One region of the Martinezella sp. CNPSo 3732 genome, then DNA from elsewhere that is predicted to be linked to it. Evidence: riboswitches for the same ligand, from Rfam matches in the RefSeq annotation. Region 1 holds a riboswitch; each other region holds the start of a gene.
What was found. A riboswitch is a leader RNA that binds a small molecule or an ion and turns the genes downstream of it on or off. The one in region 1 is predicted to bind cobalamin.
Positions count from the first base shown of each region.

Region 2: another riboswitch for cobalamin. It lies ahead of AC13RM_RS29550 (aromatic ring-hydroxylating oxygenase subunit alpha); the one in region 1 lies ahead of nrdH (glutaredoxin-like protein NrdH).
Region 3: another riboswitch for cobalamin. It lies ahead of AC13RM_RS08775 (DUF1636 family protein); the one in region 1 lies ahead of nrdH (glutaredoxin-like protein NrdH).

Region 1 is NZ_JBXSOO010000014.1:43,125-45,320, forward strand. Features, by position in the region: gene AC13RM_RS21150 (hypothetical protein) at 1-477, opposite strand, end outside; cobalamin riboswitch at 637-854, shown strand; gene nrdH (glutaredoxin-like protein NrdH) at 1,101-1,322, shown strand; gene nrdI (class Ib ribonucleoside-diphosphate reductase assembly flavoprotein NrdI) at 1,334-1,729, shown strand; gene nrdE (class 1b ribonucleoside-diphosphate reductase subunit alpha) at 1,738-2,196, shown strand, end outside.
Region 2 is NZ_JBXSOO010000029.1:10,203-12,398, forward strand. Features, by position in the region: gene AC13RM_RS29550 (aromatic ring-hydroxylating oxygenase subunit alpha) at 1-908, opposite strand, end outside; cobalamin riboswitch at 1,005-1,208, opposite strand; gene AC13RM_RS29555 (DUF6656 family protein) at 1,556-2,173, shown strand.
Region 3 is NZ_JBXSOO010000003.1:24,214-26,409, forward strand. Features, by position in the region: gene AC13RM_RS08770 (ABC transporter ATP-binding protein) at 1-404, opposite strand, end outside; gene AC13RM_RS08775 (DUF1636 family protein) at 415-828, opposite strand; cobalamin riboswitch at 937-1,153, opposite strand; gene AC13RM_RS08780 (FAD/NAD(P)-binding protein) at 1,349-2,196, opposite strand, start outside.

The DNA.
Region 1 (2,196 bases):
AATATCGGGTTTGCCTTCGGCAAGGCCATTTTCGGACAGGAGATCGAACTTGTCGTCGCGGTCGTAGAAGATCGCGACATTGTTGCCGTGCGTCACCACGTGCCCAGGCTTTTCGCCCTTGATCGATGCTGGAAGCAGTTTCGGATCGGAAAGCTCGATGTCGCGATGTTCGCCGTGATCGGAGAGGGATATGCCGGTCGCAATCGCGTGGACCACATTCTTTTCGCCTTGCACGGCAAATATGGTGCGGCCGGATTGACTGAGAGACAGGGAGGCATAGCCGTCAAGATCGAACCGGCCGATTTCCTTGCCACTTGAGGCATCGATCGCGCGGACGATCGGCAGGCTGTGATCGGCGACGAATAGTCGCCAGCTTTCCGTCTCCTTTTCGTCGTCGGCAAACGATGAGAAGGGAAGCAGCAAGGCGCAAGCCAAGGATGAGGCTGCAAGGAGGATACCAGAGCTTGTGTTCGGCATGAAGGGTCCTTTATGTAATAACATTACATGTGCACCGTAATGAAGTAACGCTGCATCTGTCCAGCCCCTGTGCACGCGGCAGGCGGGATTGTCGGAATTCATCAACATCGAAATTGGCTTGAGGCCATCGAAGCAGTTGACGCAATTTTAACTGAAGATACTATATATAGTGTTCGAGGTTCTTCTGATTCGCAAGAATTGGAGGCTAAGACGGGAATCCGGTCGGCGAACATGATGATCGCCAAGCCGGAGCTGCCCCCGCAACTGTGAGCGGTGAGCATTCGTTCGATGACGTCACTGAGACCGTGTGTCTTGGGAAGGCAAGACGAATGTTATGACCCGCGAGCCAGGAGACCTGCCTTGAGCATTGACGTCCACGGGCGGGGTGTCCGGCTGGCGAGCGATGGTCCATGCGGCATAATGGCCGCCCTCGCTTCCTCGAAGATCCCGCTGATAACTTCGGGGTGAAGTCCATGTTCCTGAGTATCTATAGTCGCCCGCGCGAGTGACGGCCGCTTAAATGCGTCCGGCCGCCGGCTAGGTTTGCTCCACTTTTCACCCGCCGAGCGGGCATCATCCGATGCCCGAGCGATTTTCCGTGCCCATCCATACGAGGATATCTCATGAGCATCACCGTCTACAGCAAGCCCGCCTGCGTCCAGTGCACAGCCACGACCCGCGCGCTTGATCGCCAAGGCATCGACTACACCATCGTCGACGTATCGACCGATGCCGCCGCCTATGAGCTGGTGCAGGGTCTCGGCTATCGCCAGGTTCCGGTTGTCGTCGCCGGGGAGTTGCATTGGGCCGGCTTCCGTCCCGACATGATCAGCGCTCTCGCTTAAGGAGCCGGGCGGTGGGCGAGATCGTCTATTTCTCCAGCCGGTCGGAAAATACCCATCGCTTCGTTACGAAGCTCGCATTGCCGGCTGCTCGTATCCCGCTTGCCGCGGGAGACGAATTTCGAACGACCTCGCCCTATGTCCTGATCGTCCCGACCTATTGCGGCGACGGTGGCAAAGGGGCCGTGCCCAAGCAGGTGATCCGCTTCCTCAACGATGCGGGCAACCGTTCGAACATCCGCGGGGTCATCGCCGCGGGCAACAGCAACTTCGGCGCGACCTACGGGATCGCCGGCGACATCATCTCTGCCAAATGCCAGGTGCCGTATCTCTATCGGTTCGAACTTCTGGGCACGGATGAGGATGTCGCCAATGTCAGACAGGGATTGGAACGATTTTGGATACGCTAAGCTCTTCTTTGTTGCGGGACGCGGGCGAAAAACCGCAGAGCACTTTTTCTGCTACCACGAATGATCGGCCAGCCAAGGCGGCGGAACCAGCATTGGATTATCACGCACTGAACGCCATGCTGAACCTCTATGACGAGCACGGAAAGATCCAGCTCGACAAGGATCGTATGGCGGCCAAGCAATACTTCCTCCAGCACGTCAATCAGAACACGGTCTTCTTCCATAACCTCAGGGAAAAGCTCGATTATCTGGTGAGGGAAGGCTACTACGAGCAGGAGGTGCTGGATCAGTATTCCTTCAATTTCGTGCGCGATCTCTTCGATCACGCCTATGCGAAGAAATTCCGTTTTCCGACCTTCCTCGGCGCCTTTAAATACTACACCAGCTACACGCTGAAGACCTTTGACGGAAAGCGCTATCTTGAGCGTTATGAAGACCGCATCTGCATGGTCGCGCTGACGCTGGCG
Region 2 (2,196 bases), on a different contig from region 1:
GTCGTCGGATAGTGGAACAGCAGCATGGTGCCGATGCCGTTGATCGTCACATCGGGCGAGAGCGGCCGCCTGACGGCATTCTGGCCGGACATGGTGTAGCTCTCGGCACCTTCGATCAGCGGCATGCGGGCCGTGCGGAACTGCCCATCCGGCGAGATCTTGAATTCGCTCGGCAGGCCGGCGGCTTCGCAGCGTGCCCAGTGCTCGGTGATGACGGGGTCGCTCATCGCGCCCTGCACGCCGGTCACGGTCGGAGCTTCCGGGAAGGTGCGGCAGAGTTCGGGGTGATTGGCCGCGCAATGATAGCACTCGCGGTTGTTTTCCCAGACGAGCTTCCAGTTGCCCTTCTCGATGATGGTGCTCTGGAAGGCGACCTTGGCTTCGCTGATGCGGTGCGGCGCCATGTAGGGTTCGATCGTGGCGCGAACCGGTGCGAAATCGGGGGCGTTCTGCGCGAGGCAGATGAAGATGTAGCCGCCGACGCTTTCGCAGTGAACCGGCTTTAGCGAATACTGGCTCTTGTCGAAATCCTCCGCCATCTGGCGGGCGAAGAGCAGCGAGCCGTCGAGCTCGTAGGTCCACTGGTGATAGGGGCAGACGAGCTTTGCCGACGAGCCGCGCTCGGTGGTGCAGACACGCGAGCCGCGATGGCGACAGCTATTGTGGAAGGCGCGGATGACCTGATCGCGGCCGCGAACGATCACGACGGGATAATCGCCGATCTGGACGGTGAAATAATTGCCCGCGCGCGGCACTTCGCAATCATGGCCGATAAACAGCCAGTCGCGATAGTAGATCGTCTCCATATCGAGCTTGAAGTAATCCGGATCGGTGTAGAACGGTTGCTCAAGGCTCAAACCCGTCCGGTGGTTCTTCAGTTGCCGCAGAACTTTGCTGCCGATGTCCATTTGCCTATCCTTAGCAGTACCAGAAGGCGGGCAAAGGACATGCGCGGCCGATTGGGAGCGGCCAAAAGCAATGTCCCGACCACCCGCCGCGGTCAGTAAACCTATGTGCCCAAGGCTGGTTTCCGGGCTCTGGAGCGGCCCTGTTTCCAGAGCCCCATGGCACCTTCCCAGGTCGATCGACCCAGTGGCTTTATCCGCCATGCCTCACTCCACCACCGTTGCGGGGGCAGCGCCGGATTTTGACCGGCTTCCCAATTCTCCGTCTCCCTAGCAGACGGCACCTTGAGATTGATGGCATCATAGCTCTCGGCTCCGCCAGCCGCTGCGCTGCAATGCGACATCGGCTCCGAAATTGACGACAGTCGAAACGGGACGCCCGGACGGTTGCGTGCCGCGAGAATATAGAGAGGAAATTCAATTGGTTGGGCGCTTGCATCAGAGACGCTCCGAGCATCGTATGTGCATTCCACCAATGACGCTTTATCCTGATTGCGACAGGTCTGCAAACGGCCGATAATTGGGAGGCTAGTTGCACGGCTGAGAGCGCCGACAGAGCCGCTATCGGGAGCCTTCGGTCCGGCGCGGTCAAGCTCGGCTCAAGCTCCGTAGTCCATCATGTCGCCGAAGAGTTTATAGCGAGATCCGGCATGGCCAAACTCAGATATTTCGACGCTGGGAAGCCCGCCGAGCCTGAACCGGCGCAGCCGGTATCAACGACGGGGTACACCGAATTCCTGCGCACCGGCCGCATCAACCGCAACAGGCCGCATTGGCTGGCAGAAGAGCGCGAATACCTCACCCATGAACAGGTGGCCGAACGCACGGCGCTGAAGCTCCGGGACGCCGGCGAAAAGACCCACGACCGGCTCAACAATTTCCATAGGTCCATCCGCTTCCCGAAGCTCATCTTTCATCACACGCTGAAGGACACGCCGCATCTCGGCTATTGCCATGTCACCGCCGCGCGGACGCAATTCGCCCAATATGAGCAGGTGAACTGGGCCTTCTACATAGCCAACTTCTTTGCCCGGATCGGCCACGAAGAGAACTTCTTCGAGGATATCAGCCTCAAATATTCGCGGATGTATTTCGCGGTCGCCATCCATCCGGACAGGCAAGCCGAAGACAAGAAGCTGACGATCAATCGCGACGTCCGCGGCAACGGCGTACTGTTCCACACCCACGATCCGCAGATCGCCATCCGCAACGTTCTTCTGCTCGGCGCCCGCAACGAGCAGCTTCGCGACATCATTCGCCAGCTTTGACGATTGATCCGAAAACTCGAAGG
Region 3 (2,196 bases), on a different contig from region 1:
TCCAACTCCAGCCGCGTAAGGACTGCGGTGGTGACGTCGTGATCGCGATCACTCCAGCGCGCCATGCCCTTGCGATGCGGAATACGCCCCATCAACACCACATCCCGCACACTGAAAGGAAAATCGCCTGGCGTCTCCTGCGGCACGACGGCGATCCGCTGCGCCGCCTCCCGCGGACCGATGGACCACAGATCCACGCCGTCGAGATACACCCTGCCCCGCTGCGGCTTGAGGCCGCGATAGAGGCAGCGCAGCAAGGTCGACTTACCGGCTCCGTTCGGACCGATGATGGCAAGCCGGGCGCCAGCCTCGACGGACAGCGTAATACCGCTGATGATCGGCATTCCCTTCTGGGCACCCCAGCTGATGCCGTCTGCTTCCAGTCGTGCGCTTCGTTCGGACATGACCCGGCTCCTATTGCAACACGACCAGTTGGCGTTCGGCTGAAACGATGGCGGCGGGAATGCGCGCAAGGGTCTTGCCTGCCAGCGCTCGCGGGCGTTCGCTTTCGCGGCTCAGCCCATCGGGGCGATCCCGATAGAGCCGCGCGAAGGAGATGAGGGCACCTATATCGTTCGCATCCTCGATGTCACCGAAGAGGTACGTCGCCTTTGCCGTGGCCTGGAAAGCGACCGTGCACGGCCGTTCGCAACCCGCCATGCAGACACTGCCTTCCAGGCAGAAATCATCCGCAAGTGCAGCGCCAGCCTGGGAGATCGCCATCTGCAAATGCTTCAGGAGCTCGAGGCCCGGCCGGCATGGTTTGCCGACATAACGGCAGTTGGTGCACACGGTGATCCGGTGCGTCGCCTCTTTTGTATTATCCATGAGATGCCTCCCGGAGATTTCGCCGGAGGCACAGTCAAGATAGGGCCAGCGGACGCAGCGGCGCCCTCGCCCAACCACTGATTTTCCATCGGAACACCCCGTCCGTTGCGGTTGATATCGTCGATGGCAGGTCTCCTGGCTCGCGGGTCACAACTCGTTCGCGCCTTCCCGGCTTAACGCCAGTGGCATATTGCGAACGCGCTCTCCGCTTACAGTTGCGGGGGCAGCCACGGTCTTGGCCCCTGATGGGTAATCCGCACCGTGTTCCCTTTTCAGCCGCTATCAGGATCGATCCGAAAGCAGCACCATCGGCGGTATTCATGTCACAGAAAGCGGATGCGGGCAACGGCGATGTCATATGCGCTTTCATTAGTCCTGGAGCTTCGGCTTAGGTAGCAGTCATTAGTTACGTTATTACATAACAAATGACAAGCCACTATCCCGTTCGCGGCCGAAACTGCGATATGCATGTGCGAAGGCGCCGCAATCACGATCCAGAATGGAAGAAACCGCTGAGTTGTTAGACCGCCTTGCACTGAGGATGGAAACGCTCCGCGACACTCTCTGCCGCCGCATAGGCCTGCGTCACGATCTCAGGCACCAGATCGATGTCGGGGAGACTTCCAAGTCCCAAGGGACCAATCGCAAAAAGCCCCTCTGTCGTGCGCCCGTTGACCTCGAGCGACCCTGTCGCCTCCACGGCGAGGCCGAGGCCAAGCTCGTCCGGCACCGCAAGGCCGGCATCGATGAGGCTGCGCAGCAAGGGTGCATTCAGATCCGGCGCCTGGCACCGGCAGTCGATTACATCGTCGGCATAGAGCTGCTCGGTCTCCTGCCGGCCAGCCGGCCTCAAAACCAGCCCAGTCGGCGTGCGGCGGATAAAATGACCGCGCCGCAACAGCGTATTGCCCTCGGCAAGCTCCTGATTGAGACGCACATGCAGCGCCTCAGGCAGCCGATTGCGATGGCTGTCATAAAGCGCCCGCAAATGGCGGTTGAACTGCTGCTTCTGCCCCGCCGGCAGGGATCGCCAAAGCGAGCGCGCGTGCTTGCGCAAGCCGTTCATGACGGATTGCCAGCTCTGGCCGTTCGCCTCCGCCTCGCCGCAAGCCTTGCGGACGAAGCGGACGATCTCGCTGAGCTTGCCGGGCATCTCGTCGGCAGGGAAAACCGGATCGGCATTATTGCGCGTGTGGCTCTGCGGCAGAAAGCCTCGCCGCGAAACGATAGTGATCTGCCCCGTATAGCCGCTCTCACGCATCTGCAGCAGCCGATCGACAACGCGCAGGCCGCTTCCGAGCAGGATCGTATGCGGTCGCGACACGAGACGGCGCGCGCGCACCGTCGTCGGCACGGTCACGAGATCGC